DNA from 4 places in the Ectobacillus sp. JY-23 genome. Region 4 is predicted to be linked to each of the others. Evidence: riboswitches for the same ligand, from Rfam matches in the RefSeq annotation. Region 4 holds a riboswitch; each other region holds the start of a gene.
The links. Region 4 has a riboswitch for S-adenosylmethionine ahead of MUG87_RS16275 (sugar ABC transporter substrate-binding protein). Riboswitches for the same ligand answer to the same signal wherever they lie in the genome.
Positions count from the first base shown of each region.

Region 1: it holds a riboswitch for S-adenosylmethionine, as region 4 does, so the genes downstream of both, MUG87_RS10590 (Na+/H+ antiporter NhaC family protein) here and MUG87_RS16275 (sugar ABC transporter substrate-binding protein) in region 4, are expected to answer to the same signal.
Region 2: it holds a riboswitch for S-adenosylmethionine, as region 4 does, so the genes downstream of both, MUG87_RS15475 (O-methyltransferase) here and MUG87_RS16275 (sugar ABC transporter substrate-binding protein) in region 4, are expected to answer to the same signal.
Region 3: it holds a riboswitch for S-adenosylmethionine, as region 4 does, so the genes downstream of both, MUG87_RS07845 (bifunctional homocysteine S-methyltransferase/methylenetetrahydrofolate reductase) here and MUG87_RS16275 (sugar ABC transporter substrate-binding protein) in region 4, are expected to answer to the same signal.

Region 1 covers NZ_CP095462.1:2,024,435-2,029,793, reverse strand. The annotation lists gene MUG87_RS10600 (efflux RND transporter permease subunit) at 1-144, shown strand, start outside; gene MUG87_RS10595 (MFS transporter) at 394-1,779, shown strand; gene MUG87_RS10590 (Na+/H+ antiporter NhaC family protein) at 1,810-3,117, opposite strand; SAM riboswitch class I at 3,195-3,299, opposite strand; gene MUG87_RS10585 (DUF3948 domain-containing protein) at 3,661-3,768, shown strand; gene MUG87_RS10580 (MTH1187 family thiamine-binding protein) at 3,895-4,197, shown strand; gene MUG87_RS10575 (YusU family protein) at 4,219-4,464, shown strand; gene MUG87_RS10570 (proline dehydrogenase family protein) at 4,625-5,359, shown strand, end outside.
Region 2 covers NZ_CP095462.1:3,050,697-3,056,055, reverse strand. The annotation lists gene MUG87_RS15485 (amidohydrolase) at 1-812, opposite strand, end outside; gene MUG87_RS15480 (alpha/beta hydrolase) at 975-1,685, opposite strand; gene MUG87_RS15475 (O-methyltransferase) at 1,775-2,353, opposite strand; SAM riboswitch class I at 2,600-2,704, opposite strand; gene MUG87_RS15470 (spore germination protein) at 2,919-4,439, shown strand; gene MUG87_RS15465 (Ger(x)C family spore germination protein) at 4,441-5,359, shown strand, end outside.
Region 3 covers NZ_CP095462.1:1,500,736-1,506,094, forward strand. The annotation lists gene metH (methionine synthase) at 1-178, opposite strand, end outside; gene MUG87_RS07845 (bifunctional homocysteine S-methyltransferase/methylenetetrahydrofolate reductase) at 175-1,983, opposite strand; SAM riboswitch class I at 2,066-2,176, opposite strand; SAM riboswitch class I at 2,343-2,454, shown strand; gene MUG87_RS07850 (methionine biosynthesis PLP-dependent protein) at 2,632-3,741, shown strand; gene metC (cystathionine beta-lyase) at 3,738-4,907, shown strand; gene MUG87_RS07860 (ArsR/SmtB family transcription factor) at 5,302-5,359, shown strand, end outside.
Region 4 covers NZ_CP095462.1:3,210,756-3,216,114, forward strand. The annotation lists gene MUG87_RS16270 (sugar ABC transporter ATP-binding protein) at 1-425, opposite strand, end outside; gene MUG87_RS16275 (sugar ABC transporter substrate-binding protein) at 422-1,531, opposite strand; SAM riboswitch class I at 1,621-1,728, opposite strand; gene MUG87_RS16280 (NCS2 family permease) at 1,893-3,194, opposite strand; gene MUG87_RS16285 (SDR family oxidoreductase) at 3,484-4,338, shown strand; gene MUG87_RS16290 (L,D-transpeptidase) at 4,346-5,116, shown strand; gene MUG87_RS16295 (thioredoxin family protein) at 5,149-5,359, opposite strand, start outside.

The sequences.
Region 1 (5,359 bases), 1.2 Mb from region 4:
CTCGCCATTGTCGTTATCTCAGGTCTGCTCACATCTACACTATTGACGCTTGTCATCGTACCAACCACATATCATATCATGACGTCTATCAAACAGCGTTTTTCTAAGAAGCCAACGGCGGTAGAGCGGGGTGAATCAGCATAAAAAAGAGGACCGAGGTCCTCTTTTTTATTATAGGCTCTGTTAAAGTTCGTTGTTGCTTTCCGTTACGGGAGTTCTCTTTCCGCTGGGTCTCTCTTGACTCGCTTTTCTCGCAGGAGCCTCACTCTCGCGAACAAGTGTCCGTTATCAAAATTAGGCTTTAACACAGCCTTATTATAAATGGGGAATATACCTCACCTTGACAAAAACGCACCGATTTGGGGCACAATACCTCAAAAGGAGGTGACTGCCGTGGCGTTTGCGATAAATCCATTTTTGTCAGAGCGTGATCGACAAATCTTTCGGCGCGAGCGGCGATTGTTTTTAATTGCGGTATCGTCTGGGACGCTTCTGAATCCGTTAAATTCGTCCATGATTTCTATGGCGCTGCACGGTATACAGGAGACATTTCATCTAACATTTGCCGCCGCATCATGGGTTATTTCGGCATTTTATCTCGCCAGTGCGATTGGACAGCCCGTGATGGGACGATTAGGAGATGTGTTCGGCAGAAAAGCAGTATTTCTAACGGGGCTTCTTATTGCCTTTATTCCAGCGATTACAGCGCCCATCATTTCATCATTTGCTGCATTGGTTATACTGCGTATTATACAAGCCATTGGCACGAGTGCGATTTATCCTTCAGGCATGGGACTTGTACGTGCACACATTCACTATAAACAAGGATATGCACTTGCTGTCATTTCCATATTTTCTTCCGTCACAGTTGCCCTTGGCCCCACAGTGGGAGGCTTCGTGATAGCACTAGGGGATTGGCCTGCAATTTTCATGATTAACATTCCATTTCTGCTTGTCAGTTTTTTATTGGCTTGGTTTATGTTTCCTAAAGAAACGCATGAACGTCATTCCTTACGAGAAGTTGCTCATTTCTTAGATATACCGGGTATTCTGTTGTTTGCGGCTACGCTCATTACATTACTTATATTTGTTCTTTCCTTAAAAGCAGAGCCGCAGTATGTTATGGGACTTGTTGGTGTAGTTACATTACTTCTATTTATAAGACACGAGTGGAAGACAGAAGCAGCGTTTATTCCGCTTCGTATGTTTTATGAAAATCGATTGCTTACGTATGTAAACTTTACTTTTGTTTTGTTAAACATATACAACTATGTGCTATTGTTTGGTGTACCAGTATATCTTCAGGATCATTTGCATCTCAGCTTATCTATGAGTGGCTTGCTGATGCTATTTATCGCTGGCTCCGGCATTGTGGTCACACCTATTACAGGAAGATGGACGGATAAGGTGGGGGCGGCACCTGCGCTGATGTTGGGGGCAGGTTTTATGCTTACCGGTGCAGTACTACTCGCCTTTGTATTTACAAAATTGCCTGTTTACGGTACCATCCCTGTGTTGCTGTTGCTCGGTATGGGGTATGGCTTTCAAAATATCAGTTTGCAATCTGCTATGCTAAAAGCGGCACCTCCTGAACAAACGGGTGTGGCATCTGGATTATTTCAAACAGCGAGGTACATTGGTGCAATCTTCGCATCAGTCTTGCTCGGGAGTTTATTCGGTCACGAGGTGACAGCGAGTCATATGCGCATGCTGGGTATCATTCTAATTGGTTTAGCGTTCGCCAGTATATGGATGAGCAGAAAGCTTCGTCACCTATAACAAAAGAGCACGCCGCCGCGTGCTCTTTTGTTAAGCTGCTTTTTTCTCTTCTGCTTTTGTAGAAAGACGCGGGAAATTAAAGACAATTGCTAATGCACCGCAAATGGCAATTAGCATTGGATAAAAGCAAAACGGTAAAATACTAAGCGGAGAAATTGATGCAAATGCCGCTGCCGTCAGCATTTGTGCGCCGTACGGTACGAGACCTTGCACACAGCAAGAGAAGATATCCAAAATGCTTGCTGATTTACGTTTATCAATGCTGTATTGATCTGCGATGTTCTTTGCAAGCGGACCAGCAAAAATAATAGAAATCGTATTGTTGGCAGTCGCCAAGTTTGTTGCACTTACAAGGCCGGCAATACTGAATTCTGCCCCTTTTTTCGAGCGAATGTTACGCGTCATGATATTTAGAATAAATTGAATGCCGCCGTTGTATTTAATCAGTTCGACCATACCGCCAATTAGCATTGCAAGAAGCGCCATTTCCATCATGCCATTCATGCCATCCGCAACAGCTTTGAACAGCTTTGCGATGGTATAGCTACCGTCAAGCAATCCAACTACACCAGCAAATACAGTTCCGCCCACCAGTACAGCAAGTACGTTTACGCCAAGCAGTGCTGTAACTAATACACCTACATAAGGAAGAATCTTAATCCAATTAAAGTCCTTAGCCGCTACACTACTTTGATTGCCAGATGTGATAAGAACTAAAATAATAATTGTAACAATCGCTGCTGGCAATACAATGAAGAAATTTGTTTTGAATTTATCTTTCATCTCGGTTTGTTGGGAGCGGACTGCCGCAATTGTTGTATCCGAGATAAAGGAAAGGTTATCACCGAACATCGCACCACCAATAATAGTAGCCATAGAAAGGGCCATTGAGATGTCTGTTTGTGTACTAATACCCACACCAATCGGTGCAAGTGCTGCAATCGTTCCCATGGATGTTCCCATTGCTAACGATAGAAAAACCCCGATAATAAATAAGCCTGCAATTAAAAAGTTTTGCGGTAAAACAGATAAAGCCAGGTTAACTGTGGAATCAACAGCGCCCATCCCTTTTGCTGTTTGAGAGAAGGCACCAGCTAAAATAAAAATAAGCACCATAATCATAATATCTGTATGTCCGGCACCCTTTGCAAACCGTTCTACTTTTGTACCTAGTGTTTCTTTTGTATTCATCATAATGGCGATGGCTGCTGCAATGGTAATGGCAACGAGCACCGGCATTTTATAAAAGTCTCCTGTAATTACGCCTGAACCTACAAATAAAGCTAAAAATACACCAAGCGGCAATAAAGCCAAAGCACTTCCCTTCGGATTTTCCAATCTTTGCACCTCTTTCTAAAATAATAAAAAACCTCTTCTTATCTAGTAAGAAGAGGTTTCATGTATACGAAACACCCCTCTTATCTCTCAAGCAAAATGCTTGCTGGATTTGGCACAGCACTCTATAAGAGTCCGCTGCCGAGGCATCAACGGGCCAGTCCCTCCGCCTCTCTGGATAAGTGGAATATGAATTTTCAACAAAGACTAGATTACTTTATAGCGTTTTGCTGGAAATGTCAATGGAAAAAAAAACAGGTGGTACAGCAACATCCAGTAGGCATGTTCTATTTCGTATTTATAGGTATACATTACATTTTTGTTACAGAAAAAACACGGTTGCAAGAGAGAAGAAAACTAAGGATGAACCCGTTTCTTTTATAGGGTTCATCATAAAAATTTTTATAAAACTACTAGAAAAACTATTGCAGATAAAAAATAGTTATGTTACATTTATGTTACAAAAGTTACAGAGAGAAACTATAAAATTATCAACCATAATATATACATTAAATATAAATGAACGAACCAAAGGAGATAGACAAGATGGAAAACAAAACAGTACAAATGACAAAAGCAGATGTAGTAGGATTCGGCGGTGCGGCAGCAACTTTATCGGCTATTATTCTAATGTTTGCAAGCTTTCTAGGATAAGAGCAAATAGCTTCTATTATAAAATTTATACAGGATACAGGCGCATCTGATAAGGTGTGCTTTTTTAATGCGGAAAATCTGTGAAATGAGGTAGAATAAGATGGAAATGAAAAGGAGGCACACACGATGGCAATTGTTGATATCAGTATTATTCCGATTGGAACAGGTACACCGAGCGTAAGCTCATACGTAGCAGATATACATAAAGTGTTACAGAAGCATGAAGGACGTGTGAAATATACATTAACACCGATGAATACCATTATAGAAGGAGAGCTTCCTGTTTTGCTGGAGGTGATTCAAGACATGCATGAAGTTCCTTTTACGAAAGGAGCGATGCGCGTAGCAACCAATATTCGTATTGATGATCGTCGTGACAAGGAAAGCACGATGGAGAACAAGCTGGCTTCTGTGCGTTCTAAGCTATAATTAGAAAAGGAGAGAAGCGTAGTGAATGAAAATTTTCCAAAGCAATTTGATGCACTATTTGCAAAATATACAGAACTGCTTTTAGGGGAAAGTACACCTGAATTGCAGGAGCAGGTAAAATTGTGGGCATTGTATTCGCAAATTGCAAAATCGATGCCGGCACTGGCGAAGCACTGGAATGAAACGTATCCAGAGGCTAAAGCCGATATGATGCACGTTATTCAAAATATTAAACAGCTAAATGATGCACATCGTATTAAAAAATAAAGTCATAAAAGACCTTGCAGTAGCGAGGTCTTTTTGATATCTTCTAAAATGTATGTATTCTAAATTGTTTTAAAAATTATTTGTGTCAAATAATTTTTAAAAGTGATATAATTTATAGAGAAGAAGCAGAGAAATAATATTTACGTAGGGGTGAAGTACAATGGAACAACTTATGCGTAACTCATTTTTATTTTTATCAAAAAATAAAGCGCTAACAAAATTAGCAAAGCGTTATGGTTTACGTTTTGGTGCTGGCCGCTTTGTGGCCGGAGAAACGATTGGTTTAGCAACAGAAGCAATTAAAGATTTAAATAAAAAAGGTCTCGTTGTTACAATCGATTATTTAGGTGAATTTGTGGACAATGAGCGTGAAGCGAATCAAATGGCGGACGAGTCTATAGAGGCAATCAGAGCAATTGGCCGTGAAGGATTAAACTCACAGCTTTCTTTGAAGATGACATCTATGGGTCTTGATATATCGGAAAATCTGGTAATGAATAATATGCGTCGCATTTTAAATGCTGCAAAGGAAAACGGTGTATTCGTTACGATTGATATGGAAGACTACACTCGCTGCGAGAAGACAATTGAAATTTTTAAATTGCTCCGTGAAGAGTATGACAATGTCGGCACAGTAATTCAAGCGTATTTGTACCGTACGGAAAAAGATATTGATGATTTAAATCGATATAAGCCGAATTTGCGTCTTGTAAAAGGTGCATATAAAGAGCCAGAAACAGTCGCATTTCCGGATAAAGCAGATGTGGATGAAAACTTCAAAAAGATTATCAAGACGCATATGCTAAATGGCAATTATACAGCAGTCGCATCTCATGATGAAGCCATTATTGAATATACGAAAAACTTAGCGAAGGAATACAACATTCCACGTACG
Region 2 (5,359 bases), 160 kb from region 4:
GCTAAGTCCTCAGCTTCTTTTGAAGAAACTGCTCCTAGTCCAAATGCATGACTAATCGTAACACGATTGTGCCACCCTGCTTCCTCTGTCAGTTGCGCTAAGCGCTTCATCGTGTACGTTCCTAAGCTACCGTCATCATGTAGATGCATATCAATATCCACATTAAATTCTACTGCCAAATCCATCATCGTAAATAACGATTTTTCAATATCTCCATCTACAGTAGCAGGATCCAATCCGCCGACTAAGCTTGCACCGGTTCTCAAAGCCTCCTTCATCAAGGAAACCGCATGATTTCTCAATAAACCATGTTGCGGGAATGCTACAATTTCCCCGTCTAGTTTATTCTTGTAATCTGTTAGTACTTCCATCGTTAACTCAAGGTGGTGCAAACCAATAGAATGATCAATATTGCAATGTGTTCTCACAAAAGTTGTCCCACTAGAGGATTCCTGATTTAAAATTTTCTTCGCTCTTTCCTTAACAAAACGCAGCTGCTCAGGAAGTAATTTTTGCTCCTCAGCTATTCTTTTAAAAACGCTTGGATTGGGTGTTGGGGCTTTCCAGGGTCCCCCATAATAAGTTTTATTGAGATGAATGTGCATTTCAGCAAACGAAGGCAACACTAATAAACCACACGCATCATAATAACTTGCTTCTGCTGGTAAATCTTCATTGGCACTGATTATATTTTGAATCGTTCCATCTTCAATAAATAAATGAAATTGAGCTGTCTCTGTTTCTGTTACCACATCATCTTCATATTTATAACCTGTTTCTAGTAAGACATTCTTCAACCAAAATGTATTCATTCCTATCCCCCTCTAGGTCGTTGTTGTTCTTCCTTTATCATATCGGATAAAACTAAAAGACTTATAAACCATTTCTTAAAAAAGTATTAAAAATGAAACTCTTTTTAGAAATACACCATATTGTGAATCCATATAAAAAGACAACGCTCATACGTTGTCTCCTTAGTGTTGCCTATTTAACCATTCTGTCATAACTTCAATGGTTTCCTTTTGTTGCTGCTTTGCTGTAATCGTACTTTTATTATCGCCCTTTTGCTCACCATACATGCCAAAGTGAGCATGATTTCCACCCTTAATCATATGTAGAGTAGTGTTTTTGGAAAGAAGCTGTTCTTTCTCTTTCATTTGTGACAGCGTAGCCACTCCATCTCTTTCACCATAAACGGACAGAATTGGAATAGACGTGTTGGAAAGGTCATCTGCTGGATAAGCAGCCAGAAACATGATCCCAGCGACTTTATCTTTATTTTCATAAGCGTACCTAGCACCCATCGCTCCCCCTAAAGAATGACCCGCTATATACCACCTTCTTACCTGTGGGTAGCTCTTGATGATTTCGTCTGCCTTATTGACATCAAAAATGGCAAAACGCAATGGCAACTGCGGTATAACAGTGAAGTAGCCTTTCTTTTGTAGCTCGTATCCAATATAGCTGTATGCCTCCGCCTCTACTTTTGCACCTTGGTAAAAGATAATACCTGTTTCAGCATTTGGATTGCCAAATACCATAGCTCCATCTTCTTTGTTTTGCACAAGAGAAAGAGCCTCTTTTGTGGGCTTATAAGCAGCTTGCGCCCAAATCAAAAAGCATGCGGTTATAAATACCAATAGCGCTATGAAAGATAATAGAATTATTTTCATCCATTTTTTCATCGTAAGATTCCTCACAGTTTTCACTTTTTACTTAATCTATCACTTTTTTTAAGGAGCAATACGCTGATGTTTAGAATCTCCTCTTATATTTATTCTGCTGTTTTAATTGCTAGTAATACGCCTGTAGACCAGTCCATCTCAGTTATAGTCATATCTTTTCTATTTCGCAATGCTTGCACTAACGTTGGCGCTTTAATACGGTACTCTTCCGGCAATTTTTCATGCGGTAATACGTCATGAATGACATAAAATCCACCAACATTCAGCTGCTCTAGTGTTTTATCCAGCAAGTCGAATTTTCCTGGCCATGTATCCGCAAAGATAAAGTCGAACGTTTCGGTCATCGTTTGAATAAATGCACTTCCCTCTTCGCAATGAAATGTAATACGTGTATCATGTCCCAGCATTTGTTTTGCTACGGCGTGAACAGCAGGATCAATATCAACAGTTATCAATGTGCTGGTTTCATCCATACCTTCTAAAATCCAAGAAGCCGATGCCCCTGTTCCTGTTCCCAGTTCTAAAAATCTGCCACTTTGTTTCGCTGCGGCTAATCCTTTTAAGAAAAAGCCTGTTTTATAGTCACAAAATTGATTAAAACCAATCTTCTTTGATTCTTTTATAATCTGTAAATATGCAGACGGTGCTTGCTGCTCTATCTGTTTCATTTCATCCTCCTTTTATGTAGGGCTTTTGATTTTTTATACATAGGCTCGGTTAATGGTTTGTTGTTGCTTTCCGTTACGGGGGTTCGCTTTCAGCGAGCGGTCAGGGAGTCTCATCCCTTTCACTCCAATCAACAAGTGCAAATGATTAACATTGGGCTTTAACACAGCCTATACATAAAAAAGCCCCTTTCCTACACCAAGAAAGGAGCTGAACATACTTTTACCTCACAAAAGCATCTTCGTCCTTTCTCATCTTCCAAGCGCGCAGCTTGCTGGAATTGGCACGGTATTCCAAAGGAATCCGTTGCCGAGGCTTCAAAGGGCCAGTCCCTCCACCTCTCTAGATAAGAAATTACGTCTTTTTAAAATTCTAAGTAAATATATACGAAAAGTCAATGTAATTATATACGCGTCGAATTAGAATCGCCTAACACTCTATGTATGCCTATTCGTATTTCTATCAGATTTTCATTTTCTTTGCTCCAAATAGAGTATGAAGAATAAACATCCTTAAAATAGGAGATACGATTGTTAACAGCCAAAAAATTAAGGTGAGTACGTTTCTATGAAAAATCATCATGTGATGCAACAAGAAGAACATAAAGACGAAATTTTCATCTCTTTAGTCCAAAATACAGCTCGCATTCAACAGGATTTCGGCGACAGCACAGACCTATCTATACGACATATAACACTAGGAAAAAAACATCTCTCTTCCGCTACTCTTGTACGAATTGAAGGGCTTTCTGATGAAAAGCTGGTATCAAAATCTGTTATTCAACCTTTAATAGAGCTATGGGACACAAACGAACGAATGACAACAGACGGAATAGCGTCTTGTCTGCAAAATAATTTAGTAACCACAAGCGGACTGAATCTTACTTCTAGATGGAAGGAAGTATTTCGAGCCATTTTGGAGGGTGACACCGCGGTATTTATTGATGGATGTCACATAGCAATCATCGCGAGCACGCGCGGAGGCGAACGCCGCTCTATTACCGAACCATCAACACAAACAACAATTCGAGGACCAAAGGAAGGCTTCGTAGAGAGTATTAGAACAAACACAGCTCTAGTGCGCAGAAAAATTAAAAATCCTAAACTGAGGGTTGAAGCCATGGAGATTGGAACACTTTCACAGACAAGCGTAGAAATTATGTACGTAGAAGGCATTGTTGATGAAGAAGTGCTGATGAAAGTGCAAAACAAGCTGCAAACAAGTAATCTGGATATGGTTTTAGAGTCAGGTGATATTGAAAGGCTGATTGAAAATAATACACACACCGTATTCCCAACCGTTTATCACACAGAGCGACCTGATGTAGTAGCAAGCGACATCTCACAAGGGCGGGTCGCTGTATTTGTGGATGGAACACCATTCGTTTTAATTGCACCTGTCTCCTTTTTTCAATTCTTCCAATCACCAGAGGATTATTACGAAAGAAAACAGATTGGCTATTTTATACGAGGACTGCGGTTTGTATCCTTTTTGGTTGCTTTGCTTGCACCTTCCATCTATATCTCTTTAATTACACATCATCAATCCATGCTTCCAACACACCTTTTAATCAGTCTATATGCACAGCGGGAAGGTATTCCATTTCCAGCCATTATAGAGGCTTTTTTGATGGAGCTGCTGTTTGAGCTTCTTAGAGAAGCTGGCATACGCATGCCTCGTATCATTGGCCCAACTGTTTCTATCGTTGGAGCGATTGTATTAGGACAAGCGGCGGTACAAGCAGGAATCGTATCGACTGCGATGATTATAGTGGTCTCCATCACAGCCATCTCGAGCTTTACACTGCCTAGCTATAATTTGGCTGCTACTGCCAGGATTCTTCGCTTCGTTCTTATGATAGCAGCATTCTTACTAGGCTTTTACGGAATCTTGCTCGGGTTTCTTGTCCTTTTAGCTCATACATGTAGTCTCTACTCCTTTGGAGAACTGTTTGTTAGTACCAAGCTTCCCGGTGTGCAAGGTGCGCAAAGATCTAGTCAGAAAAGTTTTTGGGCAAGAGTTTTTGATATCAAGACAAATTCAACCCCTAAACAAACAGTCCGATCACCGCAAAAAGGAGAATCGTAACATGCTGAAACGAATTATGGGCTATATAGCTCTTATTTGTATGCTGATCTATCAAGCAGGGTGCGGAAGTCAAGCAGAATTAAATGAAATGGCTGTTGTAATTGGAATGGGAATCGATATAGTAAACGAACATCAGTATAAAGTTACCTTTCAAATTGTGGACCCGAGTCAAGCCGCCGGCACACAAGGAGGCTCTGGTGGTAACAGCGGCTTGCAAATCCTAAATCAAAGCGGCTTTGGAAAAACAATTGTCTCAGCGGCTCGCAATGCTTCTAAAAGTATCTCGAGACAAAATTTTTATGCCCATACTGCTTTAATTGTGTTTGGAGAGGAAATGGCCCGCCGTGGTCTAGCTGAAGCACTGGACACCCTCGAGCGTGATCAAAGTCTTCGTACTAATATTCCAGTTGTAATCGCAAGAGATACGACTGCCAGCACTGTTTTAGATACTCTGACTGTTTTAAATAAAATTCCTACTCAATCTATCATTGGAAAACTAAAAAATACGGGACAGGTACTAGGAGAAAATCCCAACGTTCTTTTAAACGAGCTCGTAATGAACACTGTCACACCAGGAAAAGAAGCAATTATCAGCGGTGTAACTGTCAAAGGTGATACCAAGAAAAAATCACAAGCGAGCTATGTAGAACAAACACACCCTGTGTCTTCTGTACTCAGTGGCGTAGGTATTCTTAATAAGCAAGGGCGTTTAGTTCGCTGGCTTGACGGCACTGATGCAAAAGCTGTCCTATATATAGGTAATCAGTTAAAACATACGATTGTCTCAGCTGCATGCGCTAAAAACAAGTACATTAGTTCTGAAATCTTATTTGCCAAAAGTAAAAAGAAGGTAAGCTTTCAACAAGGGACCCCGATTCTACACGTTTCCGTATACCAAGATGCCGAAATTGAAGCAGTAG
Region 3 (5,359 bases), 1.7 Mb from region 4:
ATGCTTTATGGATGGATAAAATAATATCTGGTCTTGTTTTTACAAGATATTCGTTACATCCTTCATATACTTCGCCACCAAAGTCATCTGCTGCTAAATCATATTGTTGAATCATTGTTCCCATTGCGCCGTCAAGAATGAGAATTCGTTCCTGCAATGCTTGTTCAACCCTGCTCATACGTTCGCCTCCTGTTGTATTTTTGCATATTGTACAAGTTCTTCTGTTAGTTCGTAACGCAGAAAAGGCGTAATTAAATAAATGCCATGAAACATTGTTACTGCAGCAGCCAACAGCTCTTTGGAAATGGCCAAGCCCTCTTGTATAGCTTGCTGTGGCTGGCAATCCATCCTTTGTCTAATATTTTCTGGAAGGGTGATGCCCGGCACCTCATAATGTAAAAAATCTGCATTTCTCTTACTGACGAGCGGCATGATTCCTATGAAAATAGGTACTTTTACATGTCTCGTTGCTTCATAGGTTCTTAGAAGTGTCTCCACATCATATACAGGCTGTGTAAGAAAATAATCTGCGCCAGCAGCAATCTTCTTTTCCATCCTTTTTACAGCAGCATCGATATGTCGTACATTTGGGTTAAAAGCAGCAGCCACAGAGAAGGAAGTAGCATCCCCAATTGATTTGCCAAGAGGTGATTTTCCTTGATTCATTTGTTTCATCATAGAAATAAGCTCGAATGAGGAAACATCATAAACAGACGTGGCGCCTGGAAAATCGCCGACACGAGCTGGATCTCCCGTCAAAGCAAGCACCTCATTCATACCCAGGGAAGCAAGACCTAGTAAATGGGATTGTAAGCCAATTAAATTGTGATCGCGACATGTTAAGTGTGTTAACACAGGTATGTTCTGCCTCATTAGCATCGCGCCAAGTGCCATATTAGAAATACGTGGACTGGCTAATGAATTATCAGCCAGAGTAATTGCATCGGCTCCTGCTCGTTTGAGTGCCTTTGCTCCTTCAAAAAAGCGACTCGTATCCAAAGTTTTAGGAGGGTCTAGCTCGACAATAATCGTTCTCTCCTCCTTTGCCTTTTCTGCTAAACTATTACCTGTTTGACGAGAGCGAGCCTCTGCTATGGTAATGATATTTCTTCTCTCTACCTCTTTCCTTAAGACCGGCGCTTGCTGTAATGCTTCTTTCATCGCCCGAATGTGTGCAGGTGTGGTCCCGCAGCAGCCACCAATCAGTTTGACACCTTGATTGGCAAATTGATTCACCATATCTTTAAAGTATTCAGGTGTTCCCTCATACACATATGTACCATCTACATATTTGGGGAGACCTGCATTCGGATAGGCAGAAAGATGTCCCTTCTGTGGAAGGGGCACATAGGTCAAAGATTCAATCATATGAAGCGGTCCCAACCGGCAATTGAGACCGGCAACATCAGCACCAGATTGAAACAATTCAGCAAAGACATCTTCAATATATCTTCCAGTTTGTGTCAAGCCAGCCTCATGTAAAGCTACCTGTGTAATAATGGGGATATCTGTTCTTGATCGCAAAATACGTAAAGCTCGTATTAATTCCTTTTCATCATAGAAGGTTTCCAGGATCAGGCCATCCACACCTTCCTCAAGCAAAGCATACGCTTGCTCAAGCAACATAAACTCACGTTCTGCTTCTGTTGTTATCATGGCTCCCGTATGCTTCACGCCACCAATCGTCCCAAGGATATAAGCACCCTCTGCTCCGACTCTAGCGTTTCTAACCGCGGCTCTATTAATAGCAACAACCTGCTCCTCCAAGCCATATGCGCGCAATTTCCCTTCATTAGCACCATATGTATGTGTTTGGATAACCTCTGCTCCTGCCTCTCTATATTGACGATGTATATCAATGATGCGCTCTGGTTGTTCTAGATTGAGTTCTTCCAAACAACTCTGCAATCCATGAGAATGGAGCAATGTTCCGATTGCTCCATCACCTAGTAAGATACCTTCCTCAATTCTTTTTCGTAACATTCATCGCACCCCTTTTTGTAGGGCGAATAATTTCACAAAAAATCCTCTCCTTTATGAAAGGAGAGGATTCGGAAACATCCGCCCCTTATCACGCAAAACTTGTTGTTTTGCAGGTTGTAGCACCGTTTCAAACAAGTCGTTTGAAGGTTGCCGGGCTTCACAGGGCCTTTCCCTCCGCCGCTCTCGATAAGAGTTTGATACAACTTATGCGCTTTTCATGATAATTTAGCATACTCGCTTTTTAGAAGTCAATAAAAATAAACATAATTATTTTTAATTTTTTAAATTAACAAAAAAATATTGCTTTTTTCTAGGTACTAAGTATACAGTATAAAAAAGACTTCGAACTTCATATGTGTTTCTTATCCAGAGAGGTGGAGGGACTGGCCCTTAGATACCTCAGCAACCATTAACAATTCTGTTAAAAAGGTGCTAACTCCAGCAAATTCAAAGGAATTTGACAGATAAGAAGAAGCGTATTCTGCATTATAAAGCCTTCTTCTTAGAAGGCTTTTTTATGTTAGGCAGTTTTAAAGCCTAGTGTTGAGGATAGGAACTTGTTGATTGGAGCGCAGGGGGAGGCTCTTGCGGAACGCAAAACACTGTAATGGAAAGTAACAACGGCCTTATATTAAAGGGGGAGAAAATATGAGACAGGAAACAAAGTTGGCTCAAATTGGAAACAGAAGTGAACACACTACAGGAACTGTGAGCGCTCCTATTTACTTATCTACAGCTTACAGACATGAGGGGATTGGCAGATCAACCGGATATGACTATACGCGTACAGGCAATCCAACGCGCGAGATTCTCGAGCAGGCCATTGCAGAGCTGGAACACGGAGATAAAGGGTTTGCCTGTAGCTCAGGTATGGCTGCAATTCTTCTTGTACTTTCTTTATTTAAATCTGGAGATGAATTGATTGTATCAGAAGACTTATACGGCGGTACTTTCCGCTTATTTAATGATTTAGAAAACAGATGGAACATTCGATGTAGATATGTATCAACTCATGATCTACATCATATCGAAGAAGCCATTACATCAAACACAAAGGCTATTTTCATTGAGACACCTACCAACCCACTCATGGAAGTCACAGACCTTCCCGGCGTAGCTGACATTGCAAAAAGATATAATTTACTGCTCATAGTTGATAATACCTTTTACACACCGGTGCTACAGCAGCCTATCTTGCTTGGTGCCGACATTGTCATTCATAGTGCCACAAAATATTTAGGAGGACATAATGATGTATTGGCTGGTCTTGTTGTAGCGAAAGGAGCAGCGCTTTGCACGGCACTCGGTCATTTTCATAACGCTTCCGGTGCTGTTTTAAGTCCCTTTGACTCTTGGCTTTTAATGAGAGGCATGAAAACTCTAGCACTGCGCATGAAGCAGCATGAAGAGAACGCAAAAGCCTTGGTTTCTTTCTTGCAGTCTTCCGCATCAGTAACAGATGTCCTGTACCCTGGCAAAGGGGGAATGATTTCATTTCGCTTACAACACGAAGAATGGATTGATCCATTTTTGCAATCCCTTTCTCTCATCACATTTGCAGAAAGTCTAGGTGGTACGGAAAGTTTTATTACATATCCGGCTACTCAAACACATGCAGATATTCCTACTCAGGTGCGGCTACAACGTGGTGTATGCAATCGGCTACTTCGCTTTTCCGTGGGTATTGAGCATGTTGAAGATTTGATACAAGATGTAAAGCACGCACTTTATCTTGTACGCGAGGAGGTTCAAATATGAACCACTTTTCCTTTGATACACGCTTATTGCATAATAAGCATAAATTTGATTCACAAACAGGTGCTGTCAGTGTACCTATTTACCAAACGTCCACTTTTCATCAAACAAATCCCGATACATTTGGCAAATACGATTATAGTCGTTCCGGAAACCCTACTCGTGAGGCTCTAGAAGAGGTGATTGCCGATCTTGAAGACGGTGTGAAAGGATTTGCATTCTCATCAGGCATGGCTGCTATCTCAACTGCCTTTTTGCTCCTATCACAAGGAGATCATGTTCTTATTTCTGAAGATGTATACGGCGGAACCTTTCGAGTTGTAACAGAAGTACTGGCACGTTACGGCGTAGAGCACACCTTTGTTGATATGAGTAATTTACAAGCTGTAAAAAACGCAATTAGACCAAATACAAAGGTACTATATGTAGAAACTCCTTCCAACCCACTTTTAAAAGTCACCGACTTAGCTGCTGTATGTCAAATCGCTAAAAAGCACGGCGCTTTGACTTTTGTAGATAATACCTTTATGACACCTTTGTATCAGCGTCCTTTGTCTCTAGGAGCTGATGTGGTCTTACACAGCGCAACAAAATTTATTGCTGGGCATAGCGATGTAACTGCAGGTTTAGCTGTGGTAAAGGATGCATCTTTAGCAAAACAACTCGGCTTTTTACAAAATGCTTTCGGTGCAGTGCTCGCACCACAAGATGCCTGGCTCGTACTTCGCGGGCTGAAAACATTACAAGTTCGCTTAGAGCGAAGTGCACAAAATGCATCAGCTATGGCTGCCTATCTCGATCAACATCCGAAAATAAAGCATGTACATTATCCAGGGCTTACTCATCATCCAGGCTATGACGTACACCAACGTCAAGCATCACATCCCGGTGCTGTTCTTTCCTTTGAATTGCACGAAGAAATATCTCTAAACTCATTCTTATCATGTATTACATTACCAGTCTTTGCTGTGAGTTTAGGTGCTGTTGAATCTATATTATCTTACCCAGCTAAGATGTCACATGCTGCTATGTCTGTGGAAGAACGAGAAAAACGAGGCATCTCATCGAATTTGCTTCGTTTATCTGTTGGCTTAGAACATATTGATGATCTTATATGTGACTTTGAAAATACTTTTGAGAGAACAAAAAGTCACATTCAATTATTCTAACAAAAAACATATTTTCTATAATAACCAAGAGATACAAGCAGTTGCTAAAGAAGTATTTTCGCAACTGCTTGTATTATGGTACTATATAAAGAACAAAAATTGTGCTACAATGTGATTTATATAAGTACATTTATATCTTCTCTTTAACAAATTAGCTGTATTTGATTAGGTTTGAAGAAGTGTGTCAACAGGAGCATTGTAAATCATTCCTAAATCTTGATAGAGTTAAGATAAAAGAGTCTATAACTGTAGGTGCTTATATAATTACACAGTAATCTCTTTCTTTACATTATCTTTACGTTTCGCCAAAAGATTTGCAAAGGAGATTCTCTTTACCTTACAATTTTTTGTGTATATCTTAATGCCAGGAGCATATACGGAGGTGAAAAAGCAAATGATTGAAACATTCGAAAGTGAAGCCAATTTATTTGAAGAAAATGCTGAGATGTTGA
Region 4 (5,359 bases):
TGTGAGATGGGTTGTTTGACATTCAGATTCAGTCCCACCCGTTTTAGTAAGCGCGCTGCTTCTTGTTCCTTTGCTTTTTTTGAAAAATAAATTCGCTTTTCGCGCACAATTTGATTCAGTAGTACGTTTTCCAGTACAGATAGCTCTGACATAAGAGCATAGTCTACTTCCTGTGCTACAAATGCAATACCTTTTTCATGCGCCTGTCTGGGTGATTGGAAGGAAACTTCTTTATTATCCAAATGGATAGCACCGGAAAGGGGCGAGAAATCGCCCGCTAGCATCCGTAAAATCGTGCTTTTCCCAGCGCCGTTCATACCAAGCAGAGTATGAATGGTTCCACGTTCAATCGTAAACGTAATATCTGTAACGACAGGCACGTTTGTATAACTGTGAGTAATGTGCCGTAATGCTAAACTCATTATTGCTTCTCCTTTTCCAGCTTGCTCATCCAAGGAGAATAAGCTGCTTGAGAAGCGCCCCAGCCCGGAATATGTTTTTCTAGGCCATCCATTGTCACACCCTCAGCAGGTAGCTGATTTTTCTTCACTAGGTATGGCTCTAAACTATATACTTCAGGTGTGTCTTCTCCAGCAGCCTTTTGATATAGAAAGCGAGCTTGAATTTTACCCACTTCGGCTGGATCAGTTGCTGCTGTAGCTGTCCAAGGAGAATTCTCTTTTTGGATAAGCTGCAAGTCTTCATTGCTTAAGTCAATTCCATACACCTTAATATCGGTTCGGCCAGCCTGCTCCAGAGCTTTAACGGCACCTTTGGCGAATTCGTCCCACGTGGCAAAGATAGCATCAAGATCGCCTTTTTTTGGATATTTTTTCAGCAGTGCTTCTACTTGTGTCTGTGTGTCTAAAGCTGTATTGTTAGAAGCTGTTCCAAACCGTGCAACTTCTTTGATGTTCGGATAACGTTTATAAAATGCATCAATCATTGTGCTGCGTCTTTCCATTGGAGCAAAACCGCCTACCCAAAGTACTGCGATTTCACCAGTCCCGTTCAAGTCTTCGGCTAATGTTTTTAGCGATTTCCATGCTAAGCTGTAGTCATCTTGGTCAATGACAGTAACACCTGGTAAGCGCAAATCGTTATCAAATGCAACAACAGGAATGTTTGCAGCCAAAGCTTTTTCCACACCGTTTTTCAAGGCCTCCGAGCGACCATGATCAATCAAGATACCGTCTACCTTAGCATTGATCGCTGTATCTAAGTTTGCAGCCATTTTGGCTAAGTCATTATCCGAGTTATATACCTGTACGGTACCACCGAATGCTTCTACTTGTTTTTTGACTCCTTCGATATATTGTGATGAAAAAGTACCAATTGACATTTGCATAATTAAAGCAATTTTTAACGGCTTTTGTACTTTGACAGGAATCTCTGTATTGGTAGGTACTGTCTCTTTCTGCTCTTGTTTGGTAGCAGTTTGTTTTTGCACTGTTGCGGCATTCTGCTCGTTTGTGCACGCTCCAAGTGCCAATACGGATGTAAGTAAGACTGCTTTTGTCCATTTTTTCATTTTTGTTTTCCTCCTGATTTATCAAGAACGGTGCAGACGCAAAAAGCCGCCTTTACACAAGAAAAGGCGGCGTCGCTGATTGCTTTCAGCTCTTATCCCTCAGCACGTTATGCGCTGCAAGAATTAGCACCGTGCCCATAAATGGGTCGGTTGCCGGGCTTCGTAGGGCTTGTCCCTCCACCTGCTCTTGATAAGAAATTTGATATGAAACTGTTTTAAATTATCTGTCTTTTCTTTTTATCTGTCAATAGTTTTTTAGGATATAGTTCATTACGGTTACATGTAGCCCAGAAAAATTCGGATTTTATATAGCTATTGGATAAAAGAAATAGTAAAAAGGCCGCAATGTGCGGCCTTTCAATTAGTGAGGTAAAAACACCAGTTGATACAAGAACAATACAGCGAACATATACACTAGCGGATGTACTGCACGGAATTTTCCTTTTACAACCTTCATAAGTGGATAAGAGATAAAACCAAGAGCGATACCTGTTGCGATGCTAGATGTCAGCGGCATGCTAAGAATAACTAAGAACGCCGGGAATGCTTCATCAAATTCATTCCACTCAATATGACGAACAGCGCCCATCATTAAGCAGCCCACGATAATGAGTGATGGTGATGTAATCGCTGCAACGCCAGATACAGCACCAACTAGCGGACTGAATAAAGCGGCTACTGCAAAAAGAGCGGCAACAACAAGTGCAGTCAAACCTGTACGTCCACCTGCAGCAACGCCAGCAGAGGACTCAATATATGCAGTTGTTGGGCTTGTACCGAACATAGCACCAACAGTTGTTGAAATAGAGTCGGAAATCATGGCACGTCCGCCGTTCGGCAACTTACCATTCTTTACAAGACCAGCTTGCTGTGCTACACCAAGAAGCGTACCAGTTGTATCAAACAATGTAACAAGTAAGAATGAAAACACAACGCCGTATAGCCCATATTGAATTACATCAGAAATGGCTGTGATTGGATTTGCAACAATAATACCCTCTGGTAATTGTGGCAGTGACATTACGCCTTTTGTAAAGGATAATTGCTTTGTGAAGTACGCGATAATACCTGTAATTAGCATTCCGATAAACAACGCGCCTCGAACGTTAAGGGACATTAACATAATAGTTACTGCAAGACCCACCAATGCCAAAATAACAGGAGCGGAGTGTAAGTCTCCAAGGCCAACCAGATTGGAAGGATGCTTTGTAATAATACCAGTTAAACGAAGACCAATAAAAGCTATGAACAAGCCAATACCAGCTGTAATTGCATGCTTTAAATTTTCAGGAATAGCTTCCATTAGTTTTGTACGAAATTTTGTTAAAGACAATACAAGAAAAATCATACCAGTGACGAATACTGCAGAAAATGCAATTGCAAATGTTACCTCTTCATGCGCTTTTACAACAGAATAAGCAAAGTAGGCATTTAATCCCATACCCGGTGCAATTGCAATTGGCATATTAGCAAAAAAAGCCATACATAGTGTACCGACAACTGCTGCAATTACTGTCGCTGTAAAACCTTGCTGAAACGGCACACCCGCATCCGCTAAAATAACGGGGTTTACGATAATGATATATGCCATTGTTAAAAAGGTTGTAAGACCTGCAATAATTTCTGTTTTTACAGATGATTTATGCTCTGATAAATTAAACATACTTGTAACCTTCCTTTTTTACGAATAATAATCACAACAGTTATATATATTATTCGGTAATGTTTGATTTGGCAAGAGTTTTTTTGGAAAATCGAATGTTTTTTATTGTTTATATAGGTATCGTTAAGAAATTAATGGATTTTAGCGGTAGCATAGCTTCTTTTTGTTTGTGTATAACGTCTTCTTTACCTATTATGTACAATCCTTTTATATTTTGACTCCTTATGTACATTCTATATAAATGAGCAAAGCTTGTATAAGTTTACGTAATAGAAGGGAGTAAAGAACAATGGCGAATAAGAAGCAGATTCAAGCACCGCAGCATCAACAAAAGCAACCAGGTATTGAATCTTTGATGAATCCCCTGCCGAAGTTTGATCAGGGGTATAAAGGTTCAGGGAAATTACAGGGAAAGTGTGCGTTGATTACAGGTGGAGATAGCGGTATTGGTCGAGCTGTGGCAGTAGCGTTTGCTAAAGAAGGAGCGCATGTTGCGATTGCTTATTTAGATGAGCATGAAGATGCAAATGAAACAAAGCGTATTGTGGAGAGTCAAGGTGTGAAATGTTTGTTGCTGGCAGGCGATTTAAGTGAGGAGACACAATGTAAAGATATAGTAGCACAAACAGTAGCGCAATTAGGTGGTCTTAATGTGCTTGTAAATAACATTGCCCAGCACTATCCGTGTCAAAATTTGCTTGAACTTACTGCTGATCAATGGGAGAAAACCTTTAAAATTAACGTTTTTTCCTATTTTTGTACAACCAAAGCGGCCCTGCCGCACATGAAAGCAGGAGACACTATTATTAATACAACTTCTATTACTGCTTATGAGGGAAACGAACAGCTTTTGGATTATTCTTCTACAAAGGGAGCAATTGTTACATTTACAAAATCATTGGCAAAATCTCTTATGCAACAAGGAATTCGCGTGAATGGTGTTGCACCTGGTCCAATATGGACCCCACTTATTCCAGCGAGTTTTGACAGCAAAAAGGTGTCTGAATTTGGGAGCGATTCACCGATGGGACGGCCAGGTCAACCTTATGAGCTGGCACCAGCTTATGTATATTTGGCCTCAGCCGATTCTTCTTATGTATCGGGGCAGATGTTGCATGTCAACGGTGGGACCATTATTGGGTAAGCTAGGGATGAAGAAGTTGAGGGTTCTATTCATATTGATTATGGTACTGCTTTTACCTATAGAAGTACGAGCGGCACTTCCAGATCATCTGATTTTAATTAACATTGAGACAAACCAACTATCGTATTTTGAGAACGGCAATTATATACGAACGTTTCCTGTTTCAACAGGTAAAAAGGAAACACCTACACCGGAAGGAAAATTTTTAATTGCTAATAAATATAAGAATAAGAAATATCACCGGAAGAAGATTGAAGGCGGTGCTTGGAACAACCCTCTTGGTACAAGGTGGATGGGACTTAATTACAAAGAATATGGTATTCATGGTACCAATAAAGAACATTCTGTAGGCACATACGAATCAAATGGATGCATTCGCATGAATGATCGTAACATTCAATGGCTGTATGATAGAGTGCCGCTACATACACGGGTAATCATTAAACGATTTTATATTTCGCCTGAAATGATGGCTCATACGATGGGGTATCGTGTAACGAGTTGGAGCGGAAAACAAGTACAATCTCATCAAATTGGGAGAATACGCTTGATAGATCGTACAATGTTATATTGGCGAGATTTAAACGGAACGTATTATCCAATCAAACAGGTTATGCCAAATGAAACGTACGCAGTTTTCTCACATGATGGTGCTGGCACATATCATATTGGGAGTGGATTTTATATTATTGACAAAGTACAAGAAGATAGTGTTTATGAGCAAATCCCAAACCATATTCTTGTTAATCAATATAAAAGAAAACAAGGCGTCCTGTGACACCTTGTTTTTTTGCGAAGCTGATTTTTTTGTTATGGTCGATTTTTTTCAAACCACTGTTTAAATGTATCTTTTTCTTGTTCGCCTTCAATACGATCTACTTCTTGCCCATCTTTGAAATGGATTACAGTTGGTGTTCCGGTAATCTTATAGCTGTCCCAACCTGCTTGATATTTTTGAAGGTCAATCACTTTCATATCAATACCCATGTCTTTTGTCATCGGTACAATTACCGGTGAGACA